2 regions of the Kistimonas scapharcae genome follow, and region 1 is predicted to be linked to the other one. Evidence: predicted binding sites of a transcription regulator. Region 1 holds the regulator's gene; the other holds the start of a gene.
The links. The regulator sigma-54, encoded in region 1, starts transcription at its own class of promoters, with help from an activator protein. The targets are predictions, from matches to a motif close to TGGCACNNNNNTTGCTNT.

Region 1 (7,836 bases):
TGCAGAGTGCCAGGCAGCCACTTTACAGATACAATCCCCCGCTTTGAGCAGACAGGTTTACGAAATCACCATGCTTCTCGCTACTGGCGCTATCCTTGCTGGATTTATCACCCTGATGTGGAGCGCCGACAAATTTGTCAATGGCGCAGCGGCCACCGCCCGAAACTTTGGCATGTCGCCTATGCTGATTGGCCTGACGATTGTCTCTATCGGCACGTCTGCCCCTGAAATCCTGGTTTCCCTGATGGCTGCCATGTCTGGTTATGGCAGCCTCGCCGTTGGAAATGCTGTCGGTTCCAATATCGCCAACATTGGCCTGGTGCTGGGCATTACCGCCATCGTGGCCCCCCTGCCCGTCAAAAGTGATGTTGTTCGCCGTGAAATCCCCTTACTGATGATTATCACCGTCCTGGCCGGCCTGCTGCTGATCGACAACCAGCTGGGCCACCTGGACGGCATCCTGCTGATCAGTGGCCTGATTCTCACGCTTTACCTGATCTACCGCTGGCAACGCCAGCCCGACAGCAACCTGCAAACCACTGCCGGCGCAGAAACCGAAGAAGAACTGCCGGATATCAGTCAGGCAAAAGCCACCGTCCTGCTGATCGTTGGACTACTGGTGATGGTAGCCAGCTCCCGCCTGCTGGTCTGGGGAGCAACAGAAGTCGCCCGTGCACTGGGCATCAGTGAGCTGATCATCGGCCTGACCATTGTCGCCATCGGCACCAGCCTGCCGGAACTGGCCGCCTCAGTAGTCAGCGCCCTGAAAAAACACCATGACATTGCGCTGGGAAATATTGTAGGCTCCAACATCTTTAACCTGCTGGCCGTAATGGCCGTGCCCGGCATCGTGGCACCAGCCACCATCGATCCGGCCGCATTCCAGCGTGACGTGCCGGCCATGATCGCCATCACAGCGCTGCTACTGATCCTGGCGCTCGCCGGTCGCAAACGCCAGAGAATAGGACGGGGGGCCGGCGTACTACTGGCAGCCTGCTATTTGGGCTATACCCTGCTGCTATACCTGCAAAGCTGATACGCTATGGACACGCACCCAGACATCACAGCGACCACTGAATCACTATCTGATCGAGCTGCAATGACCAATCCGGAAGCTTTTATCGCGTCAGGCCGACGCACCGTAGACCTTGAACGCAAGGCCGTTGATGCCCTGCACAACCGTATTGACAACCATTTTGCCGATGCCTGTCAGCGCATGCTGGCCTGTACCGGCCGCGTAATTGTCGTAGGGATGGGCAAGTCGGGCCATATCGGCCGTAAGATTGCCGCCACCCTGGCCAGCACCGGCACCCCTTCATTTTTTGTGCATCCGGCAGAAGCCAGCCACGGCGACATGGGCATGATCACCAGCAATGATATCGTGCTGGCGCTGTCCAACTCCGGTAATACCAGTGAAGTAGTTACCCTGATCCCACTGCTGAAGCGACTGGGCATTCCTTTAATCAGCATGACAGGCAACAACGACTCCACATTGGCCCGCGCCTCTAACGCCCACCTGAATGTCAGTGTCGAAAAAGAGGCTTGCCCTCTGGATCTTGCGCCCACATCAAGCACAACCGCAACACTGGTCATGGGTGATGCACTGGCGATCTCCCTGCTGGAAGCCCGCGGTTTTACTGCAGAAGACTTTGCATTTTCCCACCCTGGCGGTAGCCTCGGACGACGCCTGCTGCTGAAAGTCTCTGACATCATGCACACCGGCGACCGTATTCCCATGGTCAGAGAGGGCACATCTCTCAGCAAAGCACTGCTCGAGATCACCGGCAAAGGTCTGGGTATCACCGCCGTCTGCGATGACAATCAAAAAGTCATAGGCGTCTTCACTGATGGCGACCTGCGACGGGCACTGGATCAAAACATCGATCCACGCAACAGCGTGATTGATGATGTCATGACCCGCAACTGCAAAACCGTTCGGGACAATATTCTGGCCGCTGAAGCCCTGCATATCATGGATGAATACAAGATCAACGCCCTGATCTGTGTAGATGAAGACAATCACGCCATCGGCGCCATTAATATGCATGACCTGCTTAAGGCTGGAGTTGTCTGAATGAATGCTGCACTGCACGAAAAAGCACGCAATGTGAAACTGGCCGTTTTTGATGTGGACGGTGTCTTGTCCGATGGACGCCTCTATTTCACTTCTGATGGTCAAGAAATCAAGGCATTCAACATACTCGATGGCCTTGGCATCAAACTCCTTCAAAACAGCGGTGTCGAGACGGCCATCATTACTGGCCGCAGCTCACCACTGGTCGAAAAACGTGCTCAGGATCTCGGTATTGCCCACCTAGTACAGGGGCGGGAAGACAAATTGACCGTACTCACCAGCATGCTCGAAGAACTCGGGCTGACCTTTGAGCAGGTCGCCTACCTGGGCGACGACCTTCCGGACCTTGCTGCGATCCGACGGGCCGGACTGGGTATGGCGGTTGCCAATGCCCACGATTTCGTCAAGCAACATGCTGACGGTGTCACCCAGATGAAAGGTGGCCGTGGCGCTGCACGGGAATTCTGTGAGCTGATCATGGCGGCCCAGGGCACCCTGGAAGCTGCACAGGCCGCGTATCTCTGAATCATCAGGGATACGTGCCTGCGGGTTAAGGACGTTATATGCCATTACGCCAGATTCTATTGATAGCCGCCATTGTCGTCCTCGCGGTCGGCATGGGTTACTGGGCCTACGAAACGGATCTCAAGGTTTCCCGCCAGCCAGCCGAGGCAACCACCGAGATCAAGGTGCCGGACTTCTTTTCTTACAATGCACATATCCGCGAATTCGACGAGAATGGGCTGCTGAAATCAGACCTGACCGCTGACAGCATCAGCCACTATCCTCACAATGACATCACACTACTGGCCAGCCCGGATCTCTGGAGTTACAGCGACAATGCTGCGCCGTGGCACACCGTCGCGGATACCGGCCGCATCCTGCCCGACGGGGAAACGGTAGAATTGAAAAAGAACGTTGTCATGACACAGGTCGAGGGTGAAACCCAAAAGCTGCGCATGGACACAGACTTTCTGACCATATACTCTGGTCAGGATTTTGCCGATACCAACCGGCCGGTCACCATCATCAGTCCCAGCGGCGTGATGAAAGCCAACGGCATGAAAGCGTTTTATAAACGGGATTTTATCCAGTTGAAGTCCAGGGTCAGGGGCGTACATGAATCACGCTAAATTCACTCTTACATTTGTTGCCGCCATGGCACTGTTCAGCACGACGTCTGCACTGGCACTGCCCAGCGATCGGGAAAAACCGATCCACATTTCTTCAGATTCTGCCGACATCGACGACAAAAATGGCATTTCCATCTACCGCGGCAATGTCATCATGACCCAGGGCACCACCAAACTGACCGGGGACATTGTGACCATCTACTCTCAGGATCGACAGATTCAGAAAGTGGTCTCTGAAGGCAAGAAGAAAAAGGCTTACTTTGAAGAAGAACAGGACAGTGAGAAAGGCCTCCTCAAGGCCTGGGGCAAGACCATCAAGTATTACCTGGATCATGAAAAGGTCGAGCTGATCAAACAAGCCCGTCTTGAACAAAAAGGCGACACTTTTACCGGTGACATGATCGAGTATGATAAGCAGGCTCAGGTCGTCAACGCAAAGGCGGATGGCGCCAACGAGGGCAAACGGGTCGAGATGGTGATCCAGCCTCGCCAGTAAGCCGGTCCTTTCCTGGGATGGCTGCCTCATAACGCAGCCATCACCGTTCCAACGAGTTTCGATGTACAGCGGTTAAACGACAGCATGTCTCAGCTTAAAGCCTGCAACCTCAGAAAACAGTACGGTGGCCGCCAGGTCGTCAGGGATGTCTCTGTCAGTATTGAGAGTGGGCAGATTGTCGGACTGCTCGGCCCCAATGGCGCCGGCAAAACGACCTGTTTTTATATGATTGTCGGACTGGTGCACGCCGATGGCGGCCAGATCCGGATTGACAACCAGGACATCACACCGCTGCCCATGCACGGTCGCGCCCGCGCAGGCATTGGCTACCTGCCACAGGAAGCCTCCATTTTCCGCAAGCTCAGCGTGGCGGATAACCTGATGGCAATCCTTGAAACCCGCAAGGACCTGACCAAGACGCAGCGTGTTGAAAAGCAGGAACAATTGCTGGAAGAGTTCAACATTCAGCATATCCGCGACAGTGCAGGTATGAGCCTGTCCGGTGGAGAGCGGCGGCGGGTTGAAATTGCCCGTTCACTGGCAACCGAGCCCTCGTTCATCCTGCTGGATGAACCCTTCGCCGGCGTCGACCCTATTTCGGTCAATGATATCAAACAGATTATCCAGCATCTGAAAAATCGCGGCATAGGCGTCCTGATCACCGACCACAATGTACGCGAAACACTGGATATCTGTGAACACGCCTATATTGTCAGCGAAGGCCACATTATCGCCGAAGGCGACAGTCACGCCATCATGGCCAATCAGAAGGTTCGCGACGTCTATCTCGGTGAACACTTCCGTATCTGATGCAAAATCCAAACCAGCCATGTACTATACCGTCGCGTAAGCGATAAATGTCGCAATAGGCTGAATAACCGCAGGTGCTAACAGGTACCTGACACGCTCTCAGGGATGAGCAAGAACGACAACCGTGAATCAGATGTAGTACAACCAGGACCGGTAGAGTCATGAAGCCATCACTGGAACTCAAGATTGGCCAGCAACTGACCATGACCCCACAACTGCAGCAGGCCATCCGCTTGCTGCAGCTGTCAACACTGGATCTGCAGCAGGAGATCCAGCAGGCCATTGAGAGCAACCCCCTGCTTGAGCAGGAGGAAGGTTCGCCAGAAAGCAATGTCTCGGAAGAGTCCACGACACAGGAAGACGACACTGGCAGCGAAACCGGCCTGACTGACTTTGCAGAGGGTGAAAAAACAGAACAAAACCCAGAAGTATCAGATTCCCAGGAAGAGTGGTGCGATCAGATCCCATCTGAACTTCCCATCGATAGCGGCTGGGATGATGTCTACCAATCCTCATCCGGCTCTCAGGCCGAACGTCCTGACGACGACTTCACCAGTCGCAGCAGCGCCCCCGACTCACTACAGGATCACCTTGAGTGGCAGCTCAACCTGACCCCAATGAGTGACACCGATCGCCTGATCGGCATGGCGATTATCGACGCAATAAACGACGACGGATACATGACATGCTCCTTGGAAGATATCCTTGAGGGCATGGATCCGGAACTGGAGGTCGAGCTTGACGAAGTCGAGGTCATGCTGCGTCGCATCCAGCAGTTTGAACCAATCGGCGTAGCCTGCAGAGACCTGCGCGAATGCCTGCTTATACAGCTAAACGGTCCTGACGTTCAGGAAGAACCCGCATTATCTGCCGCCAGACAAGTCGCTGACCAGCACCTGGATCGTCTGGGCAGCCGTGATTACACCACGATCATGCGCAAGACAAAGCTCAAGGAACCCGAGCTAAAAGCCGCTATTGAACTCATCCAAACCCTGAACCCTAAACCCGGCAGCAGCCTTGAAACCAGCGAAGCAGAATATGTCATCCCGGATGTACTGGTCAGCAAAAAGCAGGGCGAGTGGGTCGTTGAGCTGAATCCTGATGCATCGCCACGCCTACGTATCAATACCGGCTACTCATCCCTGATCCGCCGGGCAGACAGCAGCAGCGACAACACCTACCTGAAAAATCAACTTCAGGAAGCCCGCTGGTTTATCAAGAGTCTGCAGAGTCGCAGTGAAACCCTGCTCAAGGTCGCCACCCGGATTGTCGACTACCAGCGCGGCTTCTTCGATTACGGCGAAGAAGCCATGAAACCGCTGGTGCTACACGATATTGCCGAAAGCGTGGAGATGCATGAATCCACCATCTCCCGTGTGACCACACAGAAATACATGCATACGCCCCGGGGCATTTTTGAACTCAAATACTTTTTCTCCAGTCATGTCAGCACCGCCTCAGGGGGAGAGTGCTCCTCAACCGCTATCCGGGCGCTGATCAAGAAACTGGTCGCCCAGGAGAACCCACGAAAACCCCTGAGCGACAACAAAATTGCCACCATGCTGGCGCAACAGGGTATCCAGGTGGCGCGGCGAACCATTGCCAAATACCGGGAATCCATCCTGATTCCGCCATCCAATGAACGAAAACGGCTGGTGTAGTCTACGCTGTGGCTAATGATCGGAAACGGCACGTATGGGCATACGCGGATTCCGGTAAATAGGTCGCAAAAACCCAAGACGATCGCCCCTGAGCAATGGTACACTACAGCCGTCAGCCCGGTTCGGACGGAGTGCGAACCGGATGTGAGCGAACCTGTGATCAGGAGAGTAACGCATGCAAGTTAACATCAGCGGACATCATGTCGAAGTTACCGAGTCCCTCCGCGAGTATGTTACCAAAAAACTAAACAAGCTCGCTGAACACTGCGATAGCATAACCAATATCCAGGTTACGCTGAGCGTAGAGAAAGTCAGACAGCTTGCAGAAGCGACGCTCCATATACGCGGTGCAGATATCGCGGCGTCCGCCGAGCACGAGGATATGTATGCCGCCATTGACCTTATGGCCGACAAGCTTGATCGCCAGATCCTCAAGCACAAAGAGAAAAACATCGATCGTATGCAGGGAGCCGGCTCGCACTGAGCACTCCTCGCAACTCCCAGCATTCCAATGAGTATTCGTAAGATTCTATTGCCCGAGCACGCCCTCTGCGGCGTGCAGGGTGGCAGCAAAAAGCGCACCCTTGAATATATCGCCAACCTGATCGGACAACATGATCCCGTCATCGACGCCAAGGATCTGTTCAACTGTCTTGTCACCCGAGAAAAGCTGGGTAGCACCGGTTTGGGTAACGGTGTCGCGATACCTCACTGCCGGCTGGCATCCTGTAAAAAACCGGCCGCGGTATTTCTGCAGCTGGCCGAACCCATTGACTTCGATGCCATCGATCGCCATCCGGTCGATCTTATCTTCGCACTGGTCGTGCCGGATAACAGCATCAATGAACACCTGGAGCTCCTCAAAAAGCTGGCCGAAAAGTTCAGCAACCCGACACTTTGCGAGTCCCTGCGAAAAGCCGAAAGCAGCGAAATGCTATACCAGTTGATCACCTGCGAGGAATAATTCCCTCCCTAACGGCATTGATTCCCACAAACAATAAACCACTGTCGTTTGACCTCTTTCTCTTGTTTTCATTTTTACCTATGCTTGAACTGATCAGTACTGCTGCCACCTCGGTAGCAGCAGTACTGTCGGCAGCAACAAATACGGAATGATTAACAATGTCCACTGTCCCCCGGCTGATCGTCATCAGCGGTCGATCAGGTTCTGGTAAAAGTGCAGCACTTCACGCCCTGGAAGACCAGGGGTTTTATTGTGTGGACAACCTGCCGGCCGATCTGCTGCCAGGTTTGATTGACAGCCTGCGCAACAACCCCAGTGAACAGCCTCCGCAAATTGCGCTCAGCATTGACGCCCGCAACATTCCCGGCGCTCTCAGCCACTTTGCATCGGTTTACCGTGAAATTACGGAAAAACAAGGTGTTGAGTGTGACATCATATTCCTTGATGCCGATGACACCACCCTGCTGAAACGGTATAGCTCAACCCGCAGGCGTCACCCATTGAGCAATACACAGTATTCACTGGAAGAAGCCATCAAGCGGGAAACAGACATACTGGAACCCATCTCCCTGTTAGCTGACCTGCGGATTGATACCAGCACCCTGTCACTTCATGACCTGCGCAGCACCATTCGCCAACGGGTGCTGGGCAAGCAGGAACATGGTCTGTCTCTACAACTGCAATCCTTTGGTTTCAAG
Region 2 (7,836 bases), on a different contig from region 1:
GTTGATACTCCTTTCAGTGTAAGTCATAGCCAGACGTGTATTAGGTAGATGGCAGGGATCTTCTGCCAGCAGGCTTTGTTCTTACTGGAAAAATTGCCAGAGATTGATGCCTCCCAGGAGAATGCAAAGCAATTGCCAGAACAGGGTTGGGTTTTTCGACATCAGCGGCTGAAAGTCCATATGTTGGAATGCCGGGTTAGGGGTGGAAAGATCCTGGCAGAATTCCGATAAAGCCTCATAACGTTCAGTCGGGTTGGGAGCGACAGCTTTGGCCAGCGCCTGGTTGATCCATTCTGGCAGGTCGGGACGGTCATCCGTCACCGGGCGATACCGGAGATGTTTGTAGTGCTTGATGCGAATGCTGTTCCCGGCGATTTCGCGGTAGGGAAGGTGACCTGTCAGCATCTCGTAGACAATCACACCGACGGCGAACTGGTCGGCACGGTAATCGATAGCGCTGCCCAGAAAATATTCGGGCGCCACATAATTCTTGGTGCCCTGCGGGGTATTGTCATGGAGCCCTGACTGGATTTCAGTGTCTCCGGCGACACGGGCGGCGCCAAAATCAATCAGTCGAACGCGTCCGTTCGGGTCAATCATCAGGTTTTCCGGTTTCAGGTCCTGATGGAGGATCTGCATTCTGTGCAGGCCCCGTAAGGCGCAGACAATCTGACGGGTCAGGTCCCTGACCGTATTGAGGTCTGGCCTGGGGTTGTCCTGCATCCAGCTTCGCAAAGTCTGTCCCGGGATGTACTCACAGACATGGTAGAGAAACTGCTTGCCTGCCTTCGGTGCATGAAGTGTCATGATCGCAGGATGGTTGACCCGTCGTCCTATCCATTCTTCACGGAGAAAGCCGTCGAGGTAGAGTGGGTCATCGTCAAAGTTAACGGACGGCGTCTTGATGACAACCTGTTGGCCGGAATCAGTATCTTCAGCCAGATAAAGCTGGCTCCGGGTGCTGGCATGAAGCGTTTCCAGGATGCGATAGCCATCCAGAATCTGTCCAGGCTCCAGATCCGGTGGAAACCGCAATTGTGCCAGCCGTTCCAAGGTTTCATGGCTGTTTTCGGCCGGCAGAGTATCAATGCGACAAATGACAACCGTCAGGTTATCACTGCTACCGGCGGATAGAGCGGTCTGAACCAGGCTGTCTGCTATTTGCTGGAGCCCCGGGTTGCCCATGCAGCTGGCGACAATTTCCCTGTGACTTAAGACATCGTGAATGCCGTCGGTGGTGAGAATGAATACATCGTCTGTTTGCAGGGTTTCAGTGCGGTAGTCCACTTCGGTATGACGGTGCATGCCAAGTGCACGTGCTAGGTATTGTCGCTGGCCGAGACGAGACGTATGGTCTTCGGTCAGGCACTCCAACTGCTGTTTTCTGAGGCGGTAGATACGGCTGTCACCGATATGCAGCAGGTGGGCAGTATTGGATTTTAAAACGATGCCGGAAAACGTCGTACAGAGATCCGTGTCGTTGTGAATGTGATGTTGACCCTGGTAGTGCAGCCAGCTGTTGATGGCGGTAATGACCTTGCCAGCGGCATGTCGCACCTGCCAGGAGTCCGGCGTACTGTAATAGTCTGCCATGAATGATGAAATACTGGTGTGGCTGGCTTCCCTGGCCCGTGTACAGGCGCTGACACCGTCGGCAACCAGTGCCACAATCCCCTTGTGCGTGAGGGCATTGTGGTTGTCAGGTATGCGGATCGCACAGGCATCCTGATTTTCCGGTTTGATGCCGGCGCTGGTGCTGAAAGCGTAATTAACGTCTAGCTTGTTGCTCATACTGCCCGTTTACCTGTCCATAAAAAAAGAGGGTGACTGCTGTCAGTCACCCGAATGTACCACTGACAGACTCAAGCGGGGGAATCTGTCATGGTATGTGCTGGATAAGTTCAGGACACGTCAATCATGGTGACGGTGCCATCCGGCATGACTTCTGTCATCTGACCCTTAGGCTCTTCCAGGAACAGCAGGGTCATAAAGCCCAGTACTGCGGTGCCTGCAATCACAAGAAAGAAGGTCTGGTAATCGACCAGGGAGAGTACGGTCAGGTAGAAGACAGCACCCACATTGCCGTAAGCGCCTGTCATACCTGCGATCTGGCCGGTCAGGCGTCGCTTGATCAGCGGTACCACGGCAAATACGGCACCTTCACCGGCCTGTACGAAGAAGGAACAGGTCATGGCGGCGACAACGGCAAGCACCAGCGGCCAGCTGGAATCGATAATGGACATGGTGGCGTAACCAACGGCCAGTCCTGCCGTTAACACCAGCAGGGTTGTTTTGCGGCCGAAGCGGTCACTGATTAATCCGCCGCCGGGACGTGACATCAGGTTCATGAAGGCATAGGCCGAAGCGACCAGGCCAGCCATGACCGGATCCAGTTCAAAGGTGTCCATGAAGAACAGTGGCAGCATGGAGACAACGGCCAGCTCAGAACCAAACGTGGCGAAGTAAAGGACATTCAATACGGCAACCTGCTTGAACTTGTACTGGTGGATCGTAGGCACAGGCTTGCTGAATATTTCTTTGTTGATCTGCCAGGCTTTCCAGGCGTCAAGGAGATACAGCAGTGTCAGGCCAATATAAATGGCTGTGGCGATCCCGGCTGACAGCATGCTGACGCCCTGGGGGGACAGCTTCCATGTCAGCAGTGCCAGGGCGGCATACATCGGGATTTTCATGATCAGCAGCAGAACAAAGTCACCTTTGGAGGTGACTTCCATGCCGCCCAGGTTCTTGGGGCGGAAATAGGTAGAACCTTTGGGTGTGTCACTCACGCTCATGTAATAGATGACACTGTATGCCAGTGACATCAGGCCGGTCAGTCCGACCGCATAGCGCCAGCCATCCTCACCGCCAAACAGCAGTGCGATCGTTGGCAGTGTCATGGCCGCCGCCGCCGAGCCAAAGTTACCCCAGCCACCGTAGATTCCTTCTGCGGTACCCAGTTGCTTGGCCGGAAACCACTCGGAGACCATCCGGATACCAATCACAAAGCCGGCACCGATGCAGCCCAGAAGGAAACGGGCGATGGCGGCCTGGGTGAAATTGTCGGCCAGCGCGTACATAAAGCAGGGAATACTGCATAGCGCCAGCAGGGCTGAATATACACGACGGGGGCCAAACCGATCGGTCAGCATACCGATGATTACCCGGGCAGGGATGGTCAAGGCCACGTTAAGGATTAACAGGGTCTTGAGTTGTTCGCGAGTGAGTGACAGTGAGTCAGCAATCGCAGTGACCAGTGGCGCATGGTTAAACCAAACGACAAAGGTAATAAAAAAGGCAATCCAGGAAAGATGAAGGGCGCGCATCTTTCCTGTAAATGAAAAGATATTGATTTTATCAGGTTCTGACATGTCTGCTCCTTGTCGAGACGTACGTTATCGCTGTCATGAACCCCTTTCAGCAAGGATCAGGCCAGAGTGATGCTATTGTGCTGCTGAGGGGGATTTATTCTCGGGTTAAAGCGTTTTTATCCCACCTGCTGTCTGCTTGCTCAGGGTGCTGGATTGATCGAATCGTGGCCTGATGAGCTCATTTGTTGTGCCCGGTCAAAACAGGCGCACCAAATTGTGCGTGCACCGGGGCTCTGAAATGAACCTTTATGGTGCGCGGTTTTGGTGCGGTGCTGTCAGGATGGAGCGTTCCTACTGTCAATGTTTTCTTTAACTGATTGTTATTTAAGGGGTAATAGAGTTGGGCGTGATATTTGCTTTACTGGTGCAGTCAGGTTGGTTTCACCCAACGCGAGAACAATAAATGACTGGAGCCAGGTATGCAGCATAAGGAAACACTGGTCGTAGTGGGCAATGGCATGGTGGGCCATCGGTTTATCGAAAAGCTGGTGGATGCCGGTGGCCTTGGGCAATACGACGTCATTGTCTTTGGTGAAGAGCCCCGCTCAGCGTACGACAGGGTGCATCTGAGTGAATTCTTCAGTGGTAAGACGGCTGATGATTTAAGCATGGTTGCCAGTGGTTTTTATGATCAATCAGGTATTGAGCTGGTACTTGATGATCGTGTCACCAGTATTATTCGTTCGACACAGGAAGTGGTATCCGTCAGTGGTAGGCGAGTCGCCTACGATAAACTGGTGCTGGCAACCGGCTCCTATCCTTTTGTTCCGCCTGTGCCGGGTCATGACCGTGACAATTGCTTTGTCTATCGCACGATCGAGGATCTGGAAGCCATTCGCGAATCTGCCCGATCCAGTAAGGTGGGTACAGTTGTCGGCGGTGGTTTGCTCGGTCTCGAGGCGGCCAAGGCACTCAAGGATCTGGGGCTGGAAACCCATGTCGTAGAATTTGCCCCCCGTCTGATGGCCGTACAGGTAGATGAAGGCGGTGGTGCCATGCTTCGCAGGAAAATTGAACAGCTGGGTGTGTTCATTCATACCAGCAAAAACACGCAGCAGATTGTGGATGGTGAGGACTGTTTCCACCAGATGCAATTCGCCGATGGTGAAGTGCTGGATACCGATATTGTGCTGTTTTCTGCAGGTATCCGTCCGCGCGATGAGCTGGCCCGGTCGTGCGATCTGACGCTCGGCGAGCGTGGTGGAATTGTCATCGATAACCAGTGTCGCACATCGGATCAGGCTATATACGCGATTGGTGAGTGTGCATTGTGGGATAACCGGATTTTTGGCCTTGTGGCGCCAGGCTACCAGATGGCGCAGGTTGCAGTGGATGACCTGCTTGGCAGCGAAGGCAGTGAATTCACCGGTGCTGATATGAGCACGAAACTGAAACTGATGGGTGTAGATGTTGCCAGTATCGGTGATGCCCATGGTCGTACCCCGGGTGCGTTAAGTTATCAGTATGTTGACGAGGAGCGAGAGGTTTATAAGCGGCTGGTGGTCTCCAAAAGCCGGAAGAAACTGCTGGGCGCCGTTCTCATTGGTGATGCTGACGACTATGGTTCACTATTGCAGATGATGCTCAACGACATTCGCCTTCCAGCCAAGCCTGCACAGTTGATCCTGCCTGCCAGTGATGGTGCAGCACCTGCAGGGCTTGGCATCACGGCATTGCCGGAAACGGCACAGATTTGTTCCTGTTTCAATGTCAGTAAGGGAACTTTGTGCAGCGCGGTCGCGGAGGGTTGTCAGGATATTGCTTCGCTGAAAAGTGCTACGAATGCCGGTACCGGCTGCGGTGGGTGTTCCGCACTGGTCAAGCAGGTACTGGACAGCGAGCTGGAAAAAATGGGGGTTGAAGTTAAGAAGGATATCTGCGAGCACTTCCCTTATTCACGGCAGGAACTTTATCACCTGGTCAGGGTAGGTGAGATCAAGAGCTTCCAGGCGATGCTGGAAAAACACGGCACCGGTCATGGTTGTGACATCTGTAAACCAACGATTGGTTCGATCCTGGCGTCATGCTGGAACGACTATGTCCTGAAAAAAGACCATGCCCACCTTCAGGATACCAATGACTACTACCTGGGCAATCTCCAGAAAGACGGTACGTATTCCGTGGTTCCCCGTGTGCCGGGTGGCGAGATCACACCCGAAAAACTGATTGTGATCGGTGAAGTGGCCCGGGATTTTAACCTTTACACCAAAGTGACCGGTGGTCAGCGGATCGATCTGTTTGGCGCCCGTGTCCATGAACTACCGTCTATCTGGAAACGGCTTGTGGATGCCGGTTTTGAAACCGGACACGCCTACGGCAAGGCAATGCGGACGGTGAAATCCTGTGTCGGCAGCACCTGGTGCCGTTATGGGGTCCTCGACAGTGTCGGTATGGCGATTCGGATCGAAACCCGCTATCGCGGTATCCGCTCACCGCACAAGATCAAACTGGCGGTATCTGGCTGTACCCGCGAGTGTGCTGAGGCTCAGAGTAAGGATTTTGGTGTGATAGCCACCGAAAAAGGCTGGAATCTCTACGTCTGCGGCAATGGAGGTATGAAGCCCCGGCACGCGGATCTGTTTGCCACAGAGCTGGATGATGAGGCGCTGATCCGCACCATTGACCGCACCATGATGTTCTATATCCGGACGGCTGACCGGTTGCAGCGCACATCTGTCTGGCTTGAAAGCCTCGATGGTGGGTTGGATTATCTGAAGGAAGTCATTCTGGAAGACAGCCTGGGTATCGGCGAACAGCTGGATGCAGATATGGCCCGGTTGGTTGGAACCTATGAGTGCGAATGGAAGAAAACCATCGAAGACCCTGAGCAGTTGAAGCGATTCCGGCATTTCATCAATAGCGATGCAACCGACGACAACGTGGTGTTTGTCAGTGAACGCCAGCAGATTCGTCCTGCTTTAGAAAGTGAAAAGTCACTGATTGCGACGAGTGCCTGATCAGAAACGCCAAGGAGACAATGATGGAACAGTGGACAACGGTTTGCAGCCAAAATGACCTGATACCCTACCTGGGCGTCTGTGCCCTGGTGGCGGAAAAGCAGGTTGCGCTCTTTCAGGTAGGCGACAGTTTGTATGCCATTGATAACTACGACCCGGTCAGTCGTGCGAATGTGCTTTCGCGGGGGATTGTGGGGGATCTCAAGGGCGAGCTGGTTGTGGCATCACCGGTCTACAAGCAGCATTACTCGTTGCTGACGGGGCAGTGTCAGGAAGAGCCTGAGATCAAACTGTCAGTGTACCCGGTACGAGTACTGGATGGCATGGTTCAGGTCTCGCCAAACCCGGACACCCGGGCGCAGGCAGCCTGAGTTATGCGACGGCAGCAGCTTGTAGTCATCGGCAATGGTATGGGAAGCGTACGTTTCCTGGAAACGCTGGTGGCCGGAGGGGAGCATGGTTATGACATCACGGTACTGGGTGATGAGCCGGATCCGGGTTATAACCGGATCATGCTATCCCCTTTACTGGCCGCTGAGATCCCCTTTTCAGACACGGTGTTAAGGTCTCGCCGATGGTATGACGAAAACGGGATCACGTTGCATACTGGTGCGGACTTTCGGATTGTTTCGATCAATCGACTACAACGTCTGGTTGTCACCACGGCAGGTCAGCCGTTTCCTTATGATCACCTGGTGTTGGCCACCGGCTCTCATTCCTATATTCCTGGTATTCCGGGCGCCAGTTTCCAGGGTGTTGTGTCGTTTCGGCGTTATGGTGATGTGGAAGCCATGTTGAGTGCAGCAGAATCCGGAAAAAACGGAAATCGGGCTGTTGTGATTGGTGGCGGCCTGCTGGGGCTTGAGGCGGCCAATGCCCTGAACTGTCGTGGTATGCAGGTCACCCTGGTGCATAGCCAGTCGGTACTCCTGAACCGTCAGCTGGATGCCTATGCCGGTCAGTTGTTACAGAGTGAGCTGGAATCACGAGGCATTGCTTTTCTGAAACCTAAACGCACAACCTCGATTGAAGGTGTAGATGGTCGAGTCACCGGCGTGGGTTTCAGTGATGGCTCATGCATTGTTGCAGATCTCGTAGTGTTCGCCATTGGTATTCGACCCAATGTGCAGTTGGCTGTTGAATCCGGACTTGCCTGTAAGCATGGCGTTCTGGTGGATGATTTGATGTTTACTAGCGATCCGGCAATCAGCGCTATTGGTGAGTGTGTTGAGCATGGCGATGAAACGTTCGGGCTGGTGGAGCCCGTCTATTCGCAGGCGGTAACCCTTGCGCGTCGTTTGCCAGGTGAAATACAGCCATTCGTTTCTCGCCCCTCGGCAACAAAGCTGAAAGTCAGTGGCGTACAGCTGTTCTCCAGTGGTCAGTTTCAGGGGGAGGGTTGTGATGATGTCATCACTCTCAAGCATCCCGATGCTGGCATCTATCGCCGACTGGTCATTCGTGATAACCGGGTGGTGGGGGTGTTGCTTTATGGTGATACGTCCGAT

Region 2: the regulator sigma-54 is predicted to act here: its motif matches at 3,418-3,435, upstream of ABD892_RS01355 (NarK family nitrate/nitrite MFS transporter).

Annotation. Positions count from the first base shown of each region.
Region 1 covers NZ_BAABFL010000003.1:6,481-14,316, forward strand. Annotated here, with positions in the region: gene ABD892_RS00155 (calcium/sodium antiporter) at 71-1,036, shown strand; gene ABD892_RS00160 (KpsF/GutQ family sugar-phosphate isomerase) at 1,100-2,074, shown strand; gene kdsC (3-deoxy-manno-octulosonate-8-phosphatase KdsC) at 2,075-2,599, shown strand; gene lptC (LPS export ABC transporter periplasmic protein LptC) at 2,638-3,207, shown strand; gene lptA (lipopolysaccharide transport periplasmic protein LptA) at 3,194-3,703, shown strand; gene lptB (LPS export ABC transporter ATP-binding protein) at 3,788-4,513, shown strand; gene ABD892_RS00185 (RNA polymerase factor sigma-54) at 4,675-6,174, shown strand; gene hpf (ribosome hibernation-promoting factor, HPF/YfiA family) at 6,350-6,658, shown strand; gene ptsN (PTS IIA-like nitrogen regulatory protein PtsN) at 6,686-7,138, shown strand; gene rapZ (RNase adapter RapZ) at 7,297-7,836, shown strand, end outside.
Region 2 covers NZ_BAABFL010000016.1:77,203-85,038, reverse strand. Annotated here, with positions in the region: gene ABD892_RS01360 (bifunctional protein-serine/threonine kinase/phosphatase) at 82-1,791, opposite strand; gene ABD892_RS01355 (NarK family nitrate/nitrite MFS transporter) at 1,902-3,371, opposite strand; gene nirB (nitrite reductase large subunit NirB) at 3,791-6,328, shown strand; gene nirD (nitrite reductase small subunit NirD) at 6,352-6,699, shown strand; gene ABD892_RS01340 (NAD(P)/FAD-dependent oxidoreductase) at 6,703-7,836, shown strand, end outside.